Regions from separate parts of the Sphingobium tyrosinilyticum genome, predicted to be linked through region 1. Evidence: predicted binding sites of a transcription regulator. Region 1 holds the regulator's gene; each other region holds the start of a gene.
What was found. The regulator LexA, encoded in region 1, represses DNA repair genes until DNA is damaged. The targets are predictions, from matches to a motif close to GTTCCNCNCTTGTTCT.
Positions count from the first base shown of each region.

Region 2: the regulator LexA is predicted to act here: its motif matches at 3,144-3,159, upstream of uvrA (excinuclease ABC subunit UvrA).
Region 3: the regulator LexA is predicted to act here: its motif matches at 5,453-5,468, upstream of ACFO3E_RS01225 (ImuA family protein).

Region 1 is NZ_JBHSFZ010000064.1:389,840-396,728, reverse strand. It holds gene ACFO3E_RS19475 (ComEC/Rec2 family competence protein) at 1-1,152, shown strand, start outside; gene lexA (transcriptional repressor LexA) at 1,143-1,814, opposite strand; gene ACFO3E_RS19465 (hypothetical protein) at 1,967-2,122, shown strand; gene ACFO3E_RS19460 (molybdopterin molybdotransferase MoeA) at 2,172-3,356, opposite strand; gene moaC (cyclic pyranopterin monophosphate synthase MoaC) at 3,353-3,823, opposite strand; gene trpC (indole-3-glycerol phosphate synthase TrpC) at 3,820-4,611, opposite strand; gene trpD (anthranilate phosphoribosyltransferase) at 4,608-5,600, opposite strand; gene ACFO3E_RS19440 (anthranilate synthase component II) at 5,697-6,287, opposite strand; gene ACFO3E_RS19435 (DUF6766 family protein) at 6,404-6,805, shown strand; gene ACFO3E_RS19430 (hemerythrin domain-containing protein) at 6,874-6,889, shown strand, end outside.
Region 2 is NZ_JBHSFZ010000064.1:562,455-569,343, forward strand. It holds gene ACFO3E_RS20265 (BLUF domain-containing protein) at 1-11, shown strand, start outside; gene ACFO3E_RS20270 (hypothetical protein) at 164-712, opposite strand; gene ACFO3E_RS20275 (winged helix-turn-helix domain-containing protein) at 1,059-1,418, opposite strand; gene ACFO3E_RS20280 (hypothetical protein) at 1,459-1,707, opposite strand; gene ACFO3E_RS20285 (hypothetical protein) at 1,803-2,036, opposite strand; gene ACFO3E_RS20290 (UrcA family protein) at 2,364-2,711, opposite strand; gene uvrA (excinuclease ABC subunit UvrA) at 3,170-6,085, shown strand; gene ACFO3E_RS20300 (AAA family ATPase) at 6,113-6,889, shown strand, end outside.
Region 3 is NZ_JBHSFZ010000001.1:242,314-249,202, forward strand. It holds gene ACFO3E_RS01215 (error-prone DNA polymerase) at 1-3,154, opposite strand, end outside; gene ACFO3E_RS01220 (Y-family DNA polymerase) at 3,151-4,743, opposite strand; gene ACFO3E_RS01225 (ImuA family protein) at 4,643-5,446, opposite strand; gene ACFO3E_RS01230 (sulfotransferase domain-containing protein) at 5,609-6,889, shown strand, end outside.

The sequences.
Region 1 (6,889 bases):
CGGTCCTGTGTGGCGGCGCTGCTGGTATTGGGAGGGCTCGCGCTTGGCCGCGAAGCGATAACGCTGCGGCTGATCGCTGCCGGCGCGCTATTGGTTCTATTGCTCTGGCCCGAGGCACTGGCCGGGCCGAGTTTTCAGATGAGCTTCGCCGCCGTGATCGCGATTGTTGCATTGAGCGAGCATCCGCGGTTTCGCGCCTTCGCAGCCCAGCGGGATGAAGGGACGGTCAAGCGCCTCGCGCGCTCCCTAGCCGTTTTGCTGCTGTCCGGGTTCGCCGTGGAGCTCGTGCTGGCCCCGATCGCGCTTTTTCACTTTCACAAGGCGGGAATGATGGGCGCTTTTGCTAATCTGATCGCCATTCCCCTGACCACTTTTGTCGTCATGCCATTCGAGGCGCTGGCCTTATTACTTGACCTTGTGGGATTTGGAGCGCCCGCATGGTGGCTAACTGGTCGGGCTATCGATCTACTGCTGTGGCTAGCGCACAGCGTCGCAGCGAGTCCGTGGGCGGTGGCGACTGCCCCTGTGGTGCCGAACGTCGTGTTCGGCATGATGGTTCTGGGGGGGCTCTGCTGCCTGTTGGGGCGGAGTCGCTGGCGATGGATCGGACTGGCGCCGGTTGCTGCAGGGATCCTGGTCATAGTGACGACTTCGCCGCCCGAGATATTGGTGACTGCCGATGGCCGTCATGTCGCGGTGCGAAGCGCAGAGGGCGGCATGGCCATCCTGCGCGAACGAGCGGGTGATTATGTCCGCGACATGATGGCGGAAAGCGCGGGGCATGAAGGGCCTCTGGCTGCCATGGCCGATTTGCCGGAGGCAAGTTGTTCGAAAGATCTATGCATGGTGGCTCTAACGGGCGGCGGCCGCATGTGGCGACTGCTGGTGACTCGAACCGGCGATTTGGTGCCACGAGAGACGCTCGCGCACGATTGCGCGCGTGCTGACATCGTGATCGCGGATCGCCGCCTTCCGCCTTGGTGCCGACCGCGCTGGTTGAAGGCGGACCGGCGGCTGCTGGCGCGGACAGGCGGGCTTGCCATTGACCTGGATGACGGGGAGGTGCGGACCGGAAAAGTCCCCGGCGACACACATCCCTGGATCATTCAGCCCTCCAGGCGACCGGCACGTCGCCCGTCAAATCAATTATAGCGGCGCAGCAGTCCTGCCAGCTTTCCCTGAATGCGCACTTGCCGCGTATCATAGATCTGCGGTTCGTAGGCGCTGTTGGCAGGGTCGAGCCGAACCTTGGGTCCTTGGCGATGGAAATATTTCAGCGTCGCATCGCTATCTTCAATAAGGGCGACGACGATCTGCCCCTCGCGCGCAACTTCGGTCCGTTGAATGAGAGCGAAATCACCATCAAGGATGCCAGCCTCGATCATGGAGTCACCAGACACCTCCAGCGCATAATGATCGCCTGCGCCGAGTAAAGCGGCAGGAACGGATAGCATATTCTGACCCTCTAGCGCCTCGATCGGAACACCCGCGGCGATCCTGCCATGGAGCGGTATGTCGATCACATCATTTGCAGCGAGGGGCGGCTTGGCGGCAAGCTGTGGCTTCGGCGGGGCGATCCCCTTCGGCGCGCGATGCATCGCTTCTGGAAGCTTGAGCACTTCGAGCGCGCGAGCGCGGTTAGGCAAGCGCCGAATAAAGCCGCGTTCTTCCAGTGCGTTGATTAACCGGTGGATGCCGGATTTAGACCGCAGGTCAAGCGCCTCCTTCATCTCTTCGAAGGAGGGCGATACGCCGCCTTCCTCCAGCCTGTTTTGAATGAAGCTGAGCAATTCCTGTTGCTTGGGCGTCAGCATGCCTGCTTGTCCTCCATGGAACGGATGGAGAACGCATAGGAAACGGAAGGGGGCGAGTCAAGCAACTTGCACGAACCGTAACGAAAGGAACGGACCTGCCGTCTGGCCGTTATCTGGCAGCCTTCCCAAAAGAGGGTGAATAGGAGAGTAAGATGGCGAACCAAAACGACCAGGACAGCAACCAGCGCCGCCAACAGGGTGGTGACCGCTCAAGTCAAGGCGGCCGTCAGCAACAGCAAGAAAACCGCCAAGGCCAGATGGGCGAAGGCAAGAAGGACAAGGGCGGTCACGACAAGCAGCAGCGTTGATCAGCGTCCGGTTTGTATCCGGGGGAGGGGCCGCTTTGCGGCCCCTTTCTCATGAGTTGAGCGGGAGAACGGTTACCTGGTCGCCAGCGGCTGCTGGCGGTGAGCCCGCAGGCCGAAGGATGAGACTGTCGGCCTGAGCCATGGCGGCGGTTGCTGCGCTGTCTTGCGAGGTGACTGCAATCATACCATCGTCGGTGTGAAAGGCGCGAAGATAATCGTCCCGTTCGCCACTGGCGGGCAAGGGGGCGGCCAGCGTCGCGCTGGCGATGCGGGGCAACGGATCGGCTGCTCCGGCCATATGCCGGACGAGCGGTAGAAGGAACAGGGTTGCGGTGACGAACGCCGAGACCGGATTGCCAGGCAAGCCAAGGAAAATGGCGTCGCGCAGTCTTCCCGCCATCAGCGGTTTTCCTGGCCGCATCCGGATTTTCCAGAACTCAAGATCGCCGCCCGCTGCTGCGAACGCGGGACGGACAAGATCATGGTCCCCGACGGATGCTCCGCCGGTTGAAACCATGATGTCGGCTTGGCTGGCATCCTCCAGCGCCCGTGTCATGGCATCGAGATCGTCGGGGATAATCCCGATGTCGAGGATGCTGCAACTCAGAGCGCCGAGCATCGCGGCAAGCATGGGAGCGTTGGAGCAGGGCAGGTGGCCCGGCGGCGTAGGCGCTCCTGGCGGGACCAGTTCATTGCCGGTGGATAGGAGAGCGATCCGAGGGCGAGTGCCGACCGGGAGCGCGCCGTGGCCCGCCAGGACGGCCAGGGCGATCTGCGCCGGGCCGAGAGCTGCACCTGAGTTTAGCAGCAATTGGTTATTGCGGAAATCCGAGGCGGCAGGCCGGACATTACGGCCTCTGGGGAGGGCTGGGCCGCGGGGGTGGACGAGGCCGTTCGAGAGGTCAGCATCTTCCTGAATGAGGATGGTGTCGGCGCCTGGCGGCAATGGTGCGCCGGTAAAGATGCGGCAGCTTTCGCCGGGCGCCAGGGACGGCGGAAGGGCACCGCCAGCCGTGCTTTCGGCTGTGACGCGCCAGGGGCCGGGCCATTCGGCGGCGCGGATCGCGTAGCCGTCCATCGCGGAGAGGTCTGCCCAAGGCTGATCCCGCAAGGAAAGGATATTTCGAGCGAGCCAGCGACCAGCACAGGCTGAGACGGGTAGCTCCTCGGCGGGGAGGCGGGGACCGAGGGCAAGCAGCCGGGCCTGGGCCTCCGCGACCGGCAGCAGGCTCATGCCGCGCGCCAGTCGCCCGACTTGCCGCCGGATTTGGCGAGAAGGCGCACGTCGCCGATGACCATGCCTTTATCCAGCGCCTTGGCCATGTCGTAGATGGTGAGCAGCGCTACCGAAGTGGCGGTGAGCGCTTCCATTTCTACACCCGTCTGTCCGGCCGTTCGGGCAGTCGCGGATACAGTGACCCCGGCGGCTTCAAGTGTGAAGTCGATGCTGACGGAGGTCAGCGCGATGGGGTGGCAGAGCGGAATGAGGTCGGCGGTCCGCTTAGCCGCCATGATCCCGGCAACGCGCGCAACGGCGAGGACGTCCCCTTTCTTGACCAACCCCTGGGCAATCGCGGCGGCGGCGTCCTCGGTCATTCGGATATGGCCAGTAGCAACGGCTTCGCGGGCTGTCACAGCCTTGGCCGAGACATCGACCATCCGGGCCGAGCCATCTTCGTCGAGATGGGTAAGGTTGCTCATGCGCCGGTAAGGAGAGCGCGCGTCGCGGCTTCGACGTCGGGCTGACGCATCAGGCTTTCGCCGACGAGGAAGCAGCGGACGCCATGTTCGGACATGGCGACCAGATCGGCATGGCTGCCAAGGCCGCTTTCGGCGACAAAAGTGCAGCCTTCGGGTGCTTGGCCGACCAACTCATAGGTGCGGGCGAAATCTACGCTGAAGTCGCGCAGGTCACGATTGTTGACGCCGATGAGGCGGGAACGAAGATTGAGCGCGCGCTCCAATTCATGGGCGTCGTGCACTTCGATGAGGGCGTCCATGCCAAGGCCCAACGCGGCGTCCTCGATTTCGGCCATCTGTCCGTCGTCAAGCCCGGCAACGATGATGAGGATGGCGTCTGCGCCGAGCGACCGGCTTTCCAGCACCTGCCAGGGATCGACCATGAAATCCTTGCGCAACACCGGCAGCGAGCAGGCGGACCGGGCCGCCATGAGATAATCATCATGGCCCTGGAAATAAGGTTCGTCGGTGAGGACCGAAAGGCAAGCTGCGCCAGCGGCGGCATAAGCTTGAGCATGGGCCGGAGGATCGAAATTTTCCCGGATCAGGCCCTTAGAAGGGCTCGCCTTCTTGACCTCCGCGATAAGGCCGAAGCCCGAGCGGGCGGCGCTGTCCAGCGCATGACGAAAGCCGCGCGGGGGCGTTTGTTCGGCGGCGCGGGCGTGCAGGGTCGAGACGGTGATCGCAGCTTTGCGTCGGGCCACGTCCTTGCGCTTCGTGTCGCAAATTTCGATGAGCTTGTTGGTCATTTATAGGCAATCCAGCAATTGAGCAGCGCGTTGGCAAGCCCGCGATCGATGGTTTCGGCCGCTTCTTCGACGCCTTCACGCAGATCGGTCACGGCGTCAGCCACCATGAGGGCGGCGGCTGCGTTCATCAGTACCGCGTCGCGATAGGGGCCTTCTTCTCCTTGAAGCATTGCGCGAAGGGCGGCGGCATTGTGAATGGGATCGCCGCCTCGGATGGCTTCGACGGGGTGAGTGGGGAGGCCAGCGTCGGCGGAAACTAGACGGCGCATCGCGATGATACCTTGGGCCGTCACTTCGGCAACGTCATTTCCACCGGCGAGAGACAGTTCGTCCAGTCCTTCGTCGCCCGATACGATCATCGCCCGATCGACGCCCAGATCGGCGAGCGCTTCGGCATAGATGGGCACATATGCGGGCCGGGCGATGCCGACCAGTTGGCGACGTACGCCTGCAGGATTGGCGAGCGGACCCATGAGGTTGAAGATAGTGCGCTGACCGATAGCCTTGCGGATCGGCCCGAAACGCTTGAGCGCCGGATGATGCTTTTGAGCGAATAAGAAGCAGATGCCGAGGTCTGCGAGGGTTTCTTCTGCGGTCTCGGCGGCGCGGTCGAGGTTGAGGCCGAGCGCTTCCAGCGTGTCGGCTGCGCCCGCCTTCGAGGAAGCCGCGCGGTTGCCATGCTTGGCTACGGGGATGCCCGCGGCTGCAACAACCAGCGATACGGCTGTGGAGACATTGAGCGTGTGGTGGCCGTCTCCGCCTGTTCCGCACACGTCGATCGCGCCAGCGGGGGCGGAGACCGGGATCATCCGAGCGCGCATGGCTCGGGCGGCGGCGGCTATCTCGATTGCGCTTTCGCCTCGCTGCGCCATTGCCACCAAGAAGTCGGCGATCTCCGCTTCTGGCAGGTCAGCGTCGAACAGCAGGTCGAAGGCGTGGGCGGCTTCGGCTGCGCTCAGCGGCGTCGTCGGATCGGGCAGGCGGGTCATCGCTTGTGCCTTAATCATTCTGCCGGGCTTGAGTCGAGGGATTCGACAGCTTCAGCCCCACCGAAGGAAAGCGCCTGGCTGCAAAGCTGCGGAGAGTCAGGCGGCGGCGCGCTGGCGGACGGGAATGCCGGCGATGCGCATGAAGTTGGCCAGCATCTCATGTCCATATTCCGTGGCGATGCTTTCCGGGTGGAACTGAACCGAGTGGATGGGCAGGCTTTGGTGACGAAAGGCCATGACCGATCCATCCTCACTGCTGGCGTTAACCACCAGGCTTTGCGGGATGTCCTCAACGATGAGTGAGTGGTAGCGGGTTGCGGTGAAGGGTGAGGGGATATCTTTGAACAGGCCCGTACCATCATGAGTGACGGGGGAGGTTTTCCCGTGCATGAGACCGCCGCGTACGACCTGGCCGCCGAAATGCTGGCCGATGGCTTGGTGACCTAGGCATACGCCCAGCAAAGGCGCGCCGGCGTCGGCGCAGGCTGCGACGAGATCGAGGCTGACGCCCGCCTCATTCGGCGTACAAGGACCGGGCGAGAGCAGGAAAGCGCTCGCCCCGCTGGAAAGCGCCTGGCCTGCGGAGATGGCGTCGTTGCGGACCACTTCGACTTCTGCCCCCAACTCCATCAGATAATGGACGAGGTTCCAGGTGAAGCTGTCGTAATTGTCGATGACGAGGATCATGGGAGGAAGGCTATAGTGCGCCAAGTGCGCTCGGCCAATGGGAATCGGCGCGCAGCTTCCTTGAACCTGCGCGATGCTGTTGCGTTGTCCACCCGTAATGAACGGAGACAGATGCGATGAAGCGCTATGCCTATGGCTGGATCACGGCCCTGTTTTTCCTGGTGTCGATTGGATTGCATTGGCTGTTTGGCTGGTGGGCCTATGTCGATGAAGCACAGACGCATAGACAGGTGCCGGAGCTGGCTTCCTACTTGGTTGAGATGGGGCGCGACACGTTCGAGAATTGGCAGTCCGAATTTCTGCAACTCATCTGGCAGGTCGTGGGCCTCGCCTATTTTCTTTACGTCGGATCGCCAGCTTCAAAGGAAAATGACGATCGGATGGAAGCCAAGATCGACGAGCTGTTGAAGATGGCTGGAGGAGACGATGCCGAGCGGCTGATCCGGAAAATCGACGATCGCTATCTGCGCGCAGGCGGCCATGCCAAGCCTCATGGTCATGACCTGGGCTATGAATGATGGAGCCTGGGGAACCGACACGCTCGTCAGCCGCTTCTTGATCATAGTTGTTCGTGAGGAGGACGGAAATGGCCAAAGCCGAGT
Region 2 (6,889 bases), 170 kb from region 1:
GCCATAGCTGAACGCTGCCCCGTCGGTTTCCCCCTGACCCCAATATCGCAGCGTCTTCAGACCATCCAAAAAGACAAAAGCGCAACGTGCCCTTTCGGCCCGTCGCGCCCCGTCCAAAACCTCATCTAAACCCCAGCCCCCAAAAGTGGGCCAGGCTCCAAACTCAGTTCGCCTTGCTCATATCCACCTTCTCCACCCACTCCGGATAGAAGGTCGGCTCGCGGTTCGACCAGCCCACCGCGGTCGCCGCCGCCTCGCTGATCGACTGCAGCAGCGCCCGGCGTTTTTCCGGATGCAGATGCGGCAGGCTCGCCGCCGCGCAGAAAGCTCCGGGCAGCCACGGCCGGGCCCCCGCCCCCAGCAGCCGCTCGTAAAGGAACCGATAGGAGGAAAAGCTGCACAGCCTGTCCTGACCCAGGTCGAAGGCGGAAATCGTCACCAGCGGCGCCATGAACGGCTCCATCTGGTCGAGCCCGCTGTCATCGGGCACCCGCGCCTTGATCTCATCCAGCCGCCCATAGATGCGGGCCTGCGCGCGGATGCTCGCTTCCTCCACCATGTCGCGCGACCACAGCTTCATGGCGTCGCGGCGATGGAGGCCGATATCCAGCGATCGGCGGATGTAGCGCTGCGTGGCAGACGGGAAACTGGCGAATTCGCGCAATTCAGCCAGGGTGATTGCCCCGTCAGCCGGTCTTGCATTGGTGCCCATGCTCTTGCCCTCCGACTTCAAGTCGATCAGCAGAACATGCACCCATCATGGTTACTGAATGCTTAAGCGCCGGTTCCGCCGACATGCTCATGAATCATGTTTCTTTGTGCGGTGCAACATGTAAATTTTGTGAATGCGCCGAATGGAATAGCCGGACCTGCCCTCGCACCGCTGTCGTAAACAGGCCCGCTCGACATGCAGTTCAGAGGCGCCGAATAGCCTGATGTTCCAGCATCGGAGCGCAGCATACTCAAAGATGGTGATCACCGAAGCGCGGAAATTGAGACGAGAAAAGCCGCGAGCTTCTATCGTTTTCAGACCCCGACAGGCTGAATGTCGAGCGCTCCTACCCCTGCACCGGCAAAGGCTCTCCCCTCAACTGCTCCGCTAGCGCCGGCCAATGCGTACGCCCCGCAGCACTCGATACCGCCTTCTGCAGCCCGCGATACTGCGCCAACACGCTCTGCCCCAATTCCGTCAGCACCGCGCCTTCGGTCGATGTCTGCACCAGCGGCCGCGCCCAGCAACGGTTCATCACGTCCACCAGCATCCAGCAGCGGCGATAACTCATCTTTAGTTTGCGCCCCGCCGCGGAAATCGATCCCTCGCTGGCGATCGCGTCCAGCAGGTCCGCCTTGCCGGGGCCCATGGCGATCTCGTCGCCACAATAAATCTGGATTTTGATCTTCAGTGCAGGCCCGTTCATGCAGCGCTTATGCCACGCGCAAGCGAGACCGCCAACGGCGTCAGGGCCGCCGTTCGAGGACCGCCCCGATCATCTTGCGCCACACCGCCACATCGCCCGCCTGCGCCATCTGCTCATCGGGCTCCCGCAACGTGTGCAATATGGCATAGGCGTCATCCACATGCTTCTGCCAGCTCGCGTCCACCGCGCCCGACGCATGCGGATCGCTGCCCTCGCCGTTCAGGCTCAGCTGGCGTCCGGCCAGCACGCGGGCAATGCGTTCGATCGCGGGGGTCGTGGAAGTCGGCATCAACAGGGCTCCTCTCGCCGGTAAGGCGAACCGCCCGGCCATCCGCCGATCCGGTCCGCCTGTGAAGCTGATCATATCACCAATATCAGCGCCGTCTATCGCTCCGCCTTCTCCTCATCTTCATCTTCTTCATGGAAGCCCGAAGAAGGCACCGGATCGCCATGATCGCCCGGAGCGGTCGCCGCCGGCGGATCGGACGCATCCATGCTGTCCATCAGCCCCTCATCCAACTTTTCCTCATTGGTCACGGCATGGTCCTGCGCGTCGGTGGGGCGCTCGTCATGCGCCTCTTCACGGCTGTTGGGCCGGATATCGGTCTTGTCGCTCATCGCTCTCTCCTCGGCGCAAGCATCATGCGCGCCTCGCCCGATCAACGGCCAGCGCCAATCGGCGGTTCCGCGCGGGCGCCATGGAAGCCTTCCCCCACCCCGTTCGTTTCGAGCGAAGTCGAGAAACAGGCAGCACACACATGCGCTTGCCCGACTACGCTCGAACGGAACGGAGGTTAGACGCTTCCATCCATTCCGCCCGATAGTCCCTCCCCCAATCCACCCCCACCCCCGTTCGGGCTGAGCCTGTCGAAGCCCGCGCGCACCCCAAGAAAAAAGGCCCGGCAATCAACCGGACCTTCCTTCACTTATCACGGCAGGACCGTTTCAATCCGCCGAGCCAGGCACCTTGTCCTTGCTCACTTCCGCAAACTGTCCGGCATCCCGCCCCTGAGCGCTCGCAATCGCGGCAGCCATAGGCTCCCGAACATGATCCAGCGCCGCCAACTGGCAGGACCGCGATTCCTGCACCGACCGCCCCGGGCACACCTTCACGGCCGCACGGCGGATGCGCAGCGTCAATTCGCGCTGGTCCGCCTTTTTCGCCAGATCCAGGTCCTGATAGCCCACTTCGACGGTGCGGCCGTTGGATTCGAACGGAATACTGCTCGCCATCGCCGCCGTGCTCATCAGAGCGCAGGCGCTTACCGCAACCATCTTTGCAACAATCGACATGATTTGGGTCCCCCTATTTCAAAATGCTGCGGCCGTCGCTCTCCGGGGATCTGGCCGCGATTGAAATGGGCAGGCTGGGACCCGTCAGTCCTCCCCATCAGCAAGGCGCGCCAATAAAGAGATGCAGCCCTGCTGTCGAGGCAAAAAGCCTTATTTTCGTAGCGTAAAATAGAGTCCAGCGCCCAAAAAAACGCCCCCGGCGCAAGGGATGGCCGGGGGCGTATCCGGGATGCTGTCGGGCTACCCAGGATCTCTCTTAAAGCTCGCTGATCAGGACGCCGCCGATGCGGCAAGTCCGTCACCCTTCATAGGCCCAAACAGGTTAAGGCCACTTTACCATTCGACCACCCGCCGCATGCGCGCGCCGGAAAGCATGCCCGCTTGCGAGCCACGGTCCGCTAACCCATATCCGCGCGATAAACTTGCCCCCAAAGAACAAATCTGGAACAACACGGCCCATGAGTCTCACTACGATTTCCGTGCGCGGCGCGCGCGAGCACAACCTCAAGGGCGTCGATGTCGACCTCCCGCGCGACAGCCTGATCGTCATCACCGGCCTTTCCGGCTCGGGCAAGTCCTCCCTCGCCTTCGACACAATCTATGCCGAGGGGCAGCGCCGCTATGTGGAGTCTCTCTCCGCCTACGCCCGACAGTTCCTGGAGATGATGCAGAAGCCGGACGTCGAGCATATCGACGGCCTCTCCCCCGCCATCTCGATCGAGCAGAAGACGACCAGCCGCAACCCGCGCTCGACCGTCGCGACCGTCACCGAGATCTACGACTATATGCGCCTGCTCTGGGCGCGCGTCGGCATCCCCTACTCCCCCGCGACCGGAGAGCCGATCAGCGCCCAGACCGTCAGCCAGATGGTCGATCGCGTCCTCCAGCTTCCCGAAGGCACCCGCTTCTACCTGCTCGCCCCCGTCGTCCGCGGCCGCAAGGGCGAGTATCGCAAAGAATTGGCCGAGTGGCAGAAGGCGGGCTACACCCGCGTCCGCATCGACGGCGAAATGTATCTGATCGAGGACGCCCCCGCCCTCGACAAGAAATATAAGCATGACATCGAAGTCGTCGTCGACCGCCTCGCCGTGGACGCGGACATGTCCACCCGCCTGGCGGACAGCTTCGAACAGGCGCTGAAGCTCGCCGACGGCCTCGCCTATATCGACCTCGCCGATGGCGTCGTTCCCGGCCGCGAGGATGAAGCCGAATCCACCGGCAAAATGAAGAACGCAGGCATCCCCGCCAACCGCATCGTCTTCAGCGAAAAATTCGCCTGCCCCGTCTCGGGCTTCACCATCCCCGAGATCGAACCGCGCCTCTTCTCCTTCAACGCCCCGCAAGGCGCCTGCCCCGCCTGCGATGGCCTCGGCGAGCGGCAGGAGTTCGACCCCGAACTGGTCGTCCCCAACGAGCATCTCACCCTCAAAAAGGGCGCCATCGTCCCCTGGGCCAAGTCCAACCCGCCCAGCCCCTATTATATGCAGGTCCTCGGCTCGCTCGCGAAGGAGTTCGGCTTCACCCTCGACAAGCCTTGGATCGACTTGCCGCCGGAGGTGAAGGTCATCATCCTCCACGGCACCGCCGGTAAGCCCGTCACCCTGCGCTTCGTCGACGGCAAGAAGTCCTACGAGGTCAAAAAGCCCTTCGAAGGCGTCATCGGCAACCTCAACCGCCGCCTGCTCCAGACCGAATCCGCCTGGATGCGCGAGGAACTCAGCAAGTACCAAACCGCCATGCCCTGCGAGACATGCCACGGCGCCCGCCTCAAGCCCGAAGCCCGCGCCGTCAAGATCGCGGGCGAGGACATCTCCATGTCCACCCGCCGCTCGGTGGTCGATGCGCTCGGCTTCTTCTCCACCCTCCCCGCGCAGCTCAACGACCAGCAGAACCAGATCGCCAAGGCCATCCTCAAGGAAATCGTCGAGCGCCTCGGCTTCCTCAACAATGTCGGCCTCGACTATCTCAACCTCGACCGCACCAGCGGCACGCTGTCGGGCGGCGAGTCCCAGCGCATCCGCCTCGCTTCCCAGATCGGCAGCGGCCTGTCGGGCGTCCTCTACGTCCTCGACGAGCCCAGCATCGGCCTGCACCAGCGCGACAATGACCGCCTGCTCATTACCCTCAAGCGCCTGCGCGACCTCGGCAACACCGTCATCGTCGTGGAGCATGACGAGGACGCGATCCGCACCGCCGACTATATCGTCGACATGGGACCGGGCGCCGGCGTCCATGGCGGCACCATCGTCGCCCAAGGCAGCCTCAACGAACTGCTCGCCCACCGCGACAGCCTGACCGCGGACTATCTGAACGGCACCCGCCGCATCGAAGTCCCGACCAAGCGCCGCAAGGGCAATGGCAAGAAGCTCACCGTCCACAACGCCCGCGCCAACAATCTGCAAGGCGTCACGGCCAGCATCCCGCTCGGCACCTTCACCTGCATCACCGGCGTGTCAGGATCGGGCAAGTCCAGCTTCACCATCGACACCCTCTACGCCGCGTCAGCCCGCGCCCTCAACGGCGCGCGCATCGTCGCAGGCCCGCATGACAAGGTCACCGGCCTTGAACATTGCGACAAGGTGATCGACATCGACCAGTCGCCCATCGGCCGCACCCCGCGCTCCAACCCGGCGACCTATACGGGAGCCTTCACCAACATCCGCGACTGGTTCGCGGGCCTCCCCGAAGCGCAGGCGCGCGGCTACAAGCCCGGCCGCTTCAGCTTCAACGTCAAGGGCGGCCGCTGCGAAGCCTGCCAGGGCGACGGCGTGCTCAAGATCGAGATGCACTTCCTCCCCGACGTCTATGTCACCTGCGACGTCTGCCACGGCGCGCGCTACAATCGCGAAACGCTGGAGGTGAAGTTCAAGGGCCACAGCATCGCCGACGTTCTCGACATGACGGTCGAGGACGCGGTGGAATTCTTCAAGGCCGTCCCCCCCATCCGCGACAAGATGGCGATGCTCGCCGAAGTCGGCCTCGGCTATATCAAGGTCGGCCAGCAGGCCACCACCCTGTCCGGCGGCGAAGCCCAGCGCGTCAAGCTCGCCAAGGAACTCTCCCGCCGCGCCACCGGCCAGACCCTCTACATATTGGACGAGCCCACCACCGGCCTCCACTTCGAAGACGTCCGCAAACTGCTCGAAGTCCTCCACGCCCTAGTCGAACAGGGCAACAGCGTGGTTGTGATCGAGCATAATCTGGACGTCATCAAGACCGCCGACTGGATCATCGACATGGGACCGGAAGGCGGCGTCAAAGGCGGCGAAGTCGTCGCCGAAGGCACGCCCGAAAAGGTCGCGAAGAACGCCCGGAGCTTTACCGGGCGCTATCTCGCGCCGTTGTTGGGGTTGGAGGCTGTGGCGGCGGAGTAGCAATCGATTTGGTCTGAAGGGGGAACTATGAAGATCGACAGCATAACAATAGAAAATTTTCGTGGAATTCGACGTGTTGCTGCTCAAGATCTCGGCGATACCATTATAATAGCGGGGCAAAATGGGTCCGGGAAATCATGTATTTTTGATGCCATTCGACTATTGAAGTCCGTATATGGCGGATACCAACAAAACGAATGGCAGAACTGGTTAGGCGAGTTCTCAATTGCGCCGAACGCTACAGGTGAAAGCCTGAAGGGGATGTTTAATGATCCCACTAGACCAATATTGATTGAATGTCAGTTTAGTTTAGAAGATTCTGAAAAGAATTTCGTTACGCGAAACGCGGCTGAACTGTTAACTGACGCAATTTGGCGGACAATATTGCCCGAGGCTTTCCAATTTGGCGCTTATCGCCTCGCGCTATTTGCGAGCCAGTTTCGGGAGAAAGAGCCAGAAGTACGCGCTCGCGTTGAGGCAGAACTCCCTGCTCTGCTTGCCGAGTTGGCCCAACCTCAGATTATTGGCCGAGTGTCGGTCCCAGTAGGTGGCAGCATCATGCTGCACCCATCTCAGATATTGTCTGTTGTCTTCACTACATATCGACCGCAGGAAATTGGCGTAGTCGACTATCACGGCGCGCAACGTCATTATGGTCGGGAATTGGTTCAAGCCGTCAACATCAGTTTGGATCATCGCAGCATCAACGTCAACACGCGCTTTACAATTATTCAAACAAATACAATAACGTCAAAAGCGAGCTTGCGGCAAGCTACGTCAAAGAAATGTTCGCACAACAGGCTG
Region 3 (6,889 bases), on a different contig from region 1:
GATGGCCTTTAAGCGATAGCCGCGTCATCTGATAATCGGCAGCAACCTGTTCGGCGAGCGGCATGGCGGGCAGCTTCGCATCGGGCTCCTCACCCAGTTCCCGTGCGGCTTGGTCCCGCTTTCGGGCAGCGGCGAACAGCGGCAGTTCGTTCGAAGGGGTCCGCCGCGCTTCCCATAATGCCGTCCGCCGGTCCTGCCCCAAGGAACGGCAGGCGTCGGCATCGGCCAGCAGCCGCAGCGCCCGAGCAGGCAGCCCCGCCCGCCGCGCCAGATCCTCAAGGCTGGTGAACAGCCCCTGCCCCCGCGCCTCGACCAGCCGGTTTGCCCACTCTTCGCGAAAACTATCGATCTGCCGGAAGCCTAGCCGCAGCGCGAGCGCACGTCCGGTTCCCTCGCCCCGGCGGCTGTCGCGCGACCGCAACAAGGGTTCGAGGCTGTTGTCCCATCCGCTCATGTTCACATCGGCATCATGCACGGCAACCCCATGCTCGCGCGCATCGCGCACGATCTGAGCCGGTGCGTAAAATCCCATGGGCTGGGAGTTCAGCAGCGCGCAGGCGAAGACGGCGGGTTGATGGCATTTGATCCAGGCCGACACATAGACCAGCCGTGCGAAGGACAGAGCGTGGCTTTCAGGGAAACCATAGCTGCCGAACCCCTCGATCTGCTTGTAGCAACGCTCGGCAAAATCCGCCTTGTAACCGCGCCTCACCATCCCGCGGATCATCTTGTCCCGGAACTTGTCCATGCCCCCGACCTGACGGAAGGTGGCCATCGACCGGCGGAGCTGGTTCGCTTCGTCAGGCGTGAACTCGGCGGCAATGATGGCGAGCTTCATCGCCTGTTCCTGGAAGAGGGGAACGCCGTAGGTATGGCCGAGCAGGGTTTTCAACTCATCCGAACGGCCATGATCGGGGCTTGGCGATGGAAATTGCACCTTCTCTTCACCGCAGCGTCGCCGCAGATAGGGGTGCACCATATCCCCTTCGATCGGGCCAGGCCGGACGATCGCCACCTGCACCGTCAGGTCATATAGGGAGCGCGGCCGCAGCCGCGGCAACATGTTGATCTGTGCCCGGCTTTCCACCTGGAACACGCCGATGCTGTCGCCCTTAGCCAGCATGTCATAAACTCGCGGATCGTCGGACTTGAGATCGATGGTCAGGTCATGATCGCCAAGATCATGGGCCCGCATGAGGTCATAAGCCTTGCGAATGCAGCTCAACATTCCGAGTGCGAGCACATCGACCTTCATCAGTCCCAGAGCGTCAATGTCATCCTTATCCCATTCAATGAAGCTACGGTCCACCATGGCCGCATGATGCAGTGGAACCGTTTCATCGAGCCGGTTCTGAGTCAGTACAAAGCCGCCCACATGTTGTGACAGGTGGCGGGGAAAAGGCGCTTCCAGCAACTGATTCACAATGCCCCGCAGCCGCACCATCTGTGGATTATCAAGGGCAAAACCCGCCTCCACGATACGTGCATCGCCCATGTCGCCTGAATAACTGCCCCAGACTGTAGAGGAGAGACGCGAAGCGAGGTCTTCGCTGAGGCCCAGAACCTTGGACACTTCCCGCACTGCACTGCGGGAACGATAATGGATGACGGTTGCAGCTATGCCGGCGCGGTGGCGGCCATAGCGTTCATAGACATATTGCATGACCTCTTCGCGGCGCTCATGTTCGAAATCCACATCGATATCGGGAGGCTCGTCCCGTTTTTCCGACACAAAGCGGGAAAAAAGCAGGTCATGCTTCAACGGATCGACGGATGTAACGCCCAGCAGAAAGCAGATCATCGAATTGGCGGCAGAGCCCCGCCCCTGGCACAATATGCCTTTCATCCGTGCAAAGGCGACAATGTCGTGAACCGTCAGGAAGTAGCTGGCGTAATTCCGATCCCGGATCAGCTGAAACTCATCATCCAGCAATTTTCGAACAGCTTGCGGAATACGGGGACCATAGCGCGCATGCGCCGCCGAAAGGGTAAGTTCCTCCAGCCACTGCTGCGCCGTCCAGCCTTCGGGCACCGGCTCATGGGGATATTCATAGGCTAGCTGATCCAGGGTGAAATTCACTTTATCCAGAAGGCGACGCGTCTCCGCCACGGCTTCCGGGCAGGTTCGAAACAGCCGTGCGATTTCCGCAGGCGCGTGGATGTGCCGCTCCGCATTGGCTTCGAGCAGACGCCCCGCCTTGGCGAGAGTGGTCCCTTCGCGAATGCAACTCAGCACATCCTGCAAGGGTCGCTGCGCCGGACTGGCGTAAAGCGCGTCCATAGTAGCAATCAAAGGCACGCCACTACGCTCGCCCAAAAGCTTGAGATGGGCCAGACGCCGCCCATCACGCCCATCCCGCCGAAGCGCAGCGCCCAGCCATATGCGGCCCGGCGCCAAACGGGACAGCCGGATCAGCAAAGCCTCCAGATCAGCGGGGCGCGGTGGAGGGACGAGGCTTAGATGCCCTTGGCGGATCGCTTCCTTGGACGGCCTCTCATCATATTCATAAGCCACGGGTCGGCGGTGCGCCGTCTGTTCGGTAGCGGTGGAATAAGGCAGCACGATCAAGAGCAGATCGTCGAGATAAGCCGTCAATTCCTCATAGCTAAGGATGCAATCTCCCTTTACCGACTTCAAATTGCCTTTGGTCAGCAATTTGGTGAGTTCACCCCAGCCTCTTCGCGTCGATGGATAAGCGACAATGTCGGGCGTGCCATCGGCAAAGACCAGACGTGCCCCGACGATCAGCCGCAGATCGGTCTTGCACGCCTGCTCCTCTTCCTCAGTAAGCCCCAATGGCTGGCCCGCTTCCTTTTTGGCTTCAAGCAGGCGGGCCTTGGCGAGTTCTGGCGCACGCTTGCGGGCCACATGCGCGCGCACAACACCTGCCACGCTATTGCGGTCGGCAATGCCCAATCCTGTGAGCCCAAGATGGATGGCCTGCGCGACCATGTCGGAGGCATGCGATGCCCCTCGCAAGAGGGAAAAATGGGTTGCGGCCACCAATTCCGCAAAAGCAGGCCCTTCCTTGGCCGGTCGCCGAGGCTCGGCCCGCTTCAGCCTCTCCTTCCCCCTCGCCGCCTCGATCACATTCAACTCGCGCCGATCGATCGACTTGGGCTTGGCAGGATCAGGATAGCCCCGGCCTTTCATGCGAACAGGCCGTGGATATACCAAAGTGGATGGGCGGCTTCTGCGCCGTAGAGGCCGTGGCGGAAAATCCAGTAGCGCCGCCCGCGCGCATCCTCGATCCGGTAATAATCGCGGGTGAGGCCGATGCTTTCACCCGCCAAGGCGCCATCCTTCGCCTTCCACCATTCAGGTGCGATCCGCTCGGGCCCTTCATAACGAGTGACTTCATGCGCCCCTCGGCGCCAGCGAAAATGATGCGGAGGGCCGTCGGGAACCTCCGCTATCACCTCTAAAGGTTGGGGCGGATCGAACAGGTGGATGGGGCGCATCGGGGGGTCGCCTGGATCGGACTGACGCGGCCAACTGGATGGCATGCGGCTTTCGACGGCAGGCAAGGCGAGCTGCGCCTGTTCGGGAATATGGCTGTCGCGCGGCTCGAGACGCTGGATTCGTCCCCGGCCCGTACGGACGGAAAGGCGATCGATGAGCGCGGCGATCGCTTCCTCGCGACGCGCTTCTCCGCCTTCCAACGCCAGCTGGGTGGCGGCCATCCTTTCAGTCTGGGGCACGACGAGGCACAGCATGTCGAACCCGAAACCAGGGTCGAGCGGGTCGGAGAGGCTGTCGATCCGTTCCTGCACCAGGCGCATGATGGAAGGCGCATCGCGCACGGGCAGGCTGGTTTCGACCCGCAGCGGAAAGGCGAGGCCGTCGGTGCGGAAGAATAATATCTCGAACCGGCGCCCACCCTCTCCCCGTTCGCCAAGACGCTCCCCCGCTTCTGCGGCCATTCCCTCCAGGGTTCGAAGCGCATAGGCGGTGCTGCCTAATGGTTCGGCAAAGCGGCGTTCAATGCGGACAGCGGCGCGCGGGCGACGCGGGGCAAGGGGGCGGTGGCCAAGGCCCAGCAGGCGGTGAAGCGCATCCACCGCTTCCTCGCCAAAACGCGCCGCCAGGGTTGGCGCGGGACGCGCGGCGAGGTCTCCCACCGTGCGCAACCCTGCCCGGCGCAGCGCAACCGCGCTTTCCTCCTCCAGCCCCAGCGCCTCGATTGGCAGGCGCCGCAGGGCGCCATCCTCGTCAGCGGCAGGGACGGAGGCGAAGCGGGCGAGCGCGTGGGCGCCTTCGGGTGTACCCGCCAGCGCATGGCGCACACGCATGCCGTGCCGTTCCAGCCGCTCCATCGCCTCACGCGCCAACGCTTCCTCACCATTCCAAAGATGCGCGCAGCCGCTGATGTCGAGCATCAACCCCTGGGGCGGATCCAGCGCAGCGATCGGCGTATAGCGGGCACAGCCGTCGCACAGCCGCTCCAGCCAGTCCTGATCGGCATGGGGATCGGTTTCGAACACTCGCAGATCGGGCTCGCGTGCCCGCGCGTCGGCCAGCGTCATTCCAGCGCTGAGGCCGATCGCCAGCGCATCGGCGTCCAACGCCATGAGCCGCATCGCCCCGCGAACCGTCTCGACAATGACAGCGGGGGCATCCTGCCCCTTTGCCGTCCAGAGATCAGGCCGCGCGATGCGCAGCCGGTCGAGCGGGAGGAACGGGAACCACAGCGCAAGATAACAGCGAGTCCGCACTGTCACTTCTCCGGTTATGGCGTTCATCGCATTCTTCTCCAAACACGCCCCGGTCGCTGTTCCACACAAGGCGCCATGTCATGCCGTCGGGTCCTGACCGGCGGCGCAGCAAGCTAAGGTCAAAGGCGGTCATTCCCGGCGCATTGCCCGCCAGTGGCACGGAAGGCGCAGCCGTCACCCGCCAGCGCGTGTCAGCTGCGCTGGGCGCCGGATCACCACCGATGCGCAGCAGAAAGGCGGTAACCCCTGATGCTTCCGCCGCGAGCGCGAGACGACGGCTGGCGGTCAAGTCCAGGAGCGGGGCGCGCCCTCGCAATTCGATCACGAGCGCACCTAATGCGGGGCAACGCAGTGCATCGACCGCCGCGCGCAGCAGCAGCGCTTCATCTTTCATGACCCCGATCAACAAATGGGCGGAATCTATTCCGAGCGCGGTAAGGCCGGGGCCATAGGGCTGTCCGGCCGCTCCATTTGCGAGGCGCAGCCAGAACAGAGGAGACTCGTTCGCTGCGAGATGAGCGAGAATCAGGGATAGACCGGCGGTGGCACCTTCATCTTCCTCATTTCCGAACAGTTCATGTATGCGGCCCTGCGCCAGACCGCCCTGAAATGCCTGGTCAAAGGGCCTATGGCCGGTTGCGATGCACGCACCCTCTTGGGTTGCTGGAATTCCTTCCAACGATGCGATGTGCCGCCTGAGGGCTGCAAGCGTGTTCACCGACTCGACCATATAAATGTTCTCTATATGTTCTTTTCGGGGGTCGCATCCCTCCTGTCAATAAAGTTAGCGCAGATTAGGACAGCAAGGAAACTGTTTCACCTTCGTTACACACTTTGGCCATCATCCAGAAAAGTTCCACACGCCAGCGGCTTGCCAAGCTAATCTATATTTATGGACACGCCACTGATCGCCTCACTCACCCAGGCTCCCTCTCTCCTGGCCCGCCGGATTTCTTCAGCCCGTAGTCTGCGGCTGGTATCCAGTGCCGCGACGGCTCTTCTCGCTTCCTATCCGAAGTCAGGCAGGACATGGCTGAGGTTTATTTTGGCGCAATATTTCCTCGCGTCGCGCGAATATTCTCCGATCACAACGCAGAGCATGTTCACCTTTGCGCCGAATTTTGATTTGGATCCTGTGCGCGGCATACCGGCCTTCGTCCGCAGATCGGAAGAGGCTTCCTTTCCTTTGATCCCTTCCACCCATCTGCGCTTCAAAACGACCCTGCCCAGCCGGCTTCCGGTCATATTTCTGATCCGTGATCCGCGGGCGGTACTCACGTCCGATTATCACCATGTCACGCGGCACAAGATGTCCTTCCGCGGCAACATTGACGATTTCCTTGTGGATGAAGACCGGGGCCTGCCGCACTACATAAAATATATGAATAGCTGGTCAACTGGCCTCGCACGGCATGATCATCATATCATATATTATGAGGATCTACTGGCCCATACGGCGTCAGAAGTAGAAAAGTTGCTCAACTTCCTGGGTGAAGCGGTCAACACCCAAGCCCTACAATATGCCGTGGAGAATTCGTCTTTTGAAAAACTGAAGGCATTGGAACTTGCCCAGGGCATTCCCGGTCATGTCTATGACAGATCGGATGCAGATGCCTTGCGGATGAGAAAAGGACAGTCCGACAGCTTTCGCGAAGAGCTGACAATTGATCAACAAAAATTCATAGAGGATAGCTGCAAATCTCAGTTGAACCGGCGCATGCTGACGAAACTGGACCGGTACGGCTTCCTGGACACGCACCCGTCCGCTGCTGCCGGACAGAGTGGAAGTGCAACACTCGCAGCACCGAAGGAACCGGCGAACGATTCCACGATCAAGCGCCGTCTGACAAATCTCGGGGTGCAACTGCTGAGCGAAGCGATGGTCATCATTGGCCTTGCCGCCATGCTCATCGCTCCGCCCATATTGGCCATAGAGGCGGGCGAATGGCTGTTCCGGCGAGAATGGGACGGCCATTCCCTGGAAGATGGCCTCGCCCTGTTCGGGATCGACAGGGTGGGCCCTGTGGAAACACCGACTGAACAGGTCCTGGACGTTCTTCTGGCGCTACCGCTTACGATCACCTTGTTCATGTATGGCCTCCTCACGCTGTTGGCGGGGGTGCATTTTGGTGACTGGGGCCTGCAGGGAGTGAAGCTCAAGAAAAATCTCGCG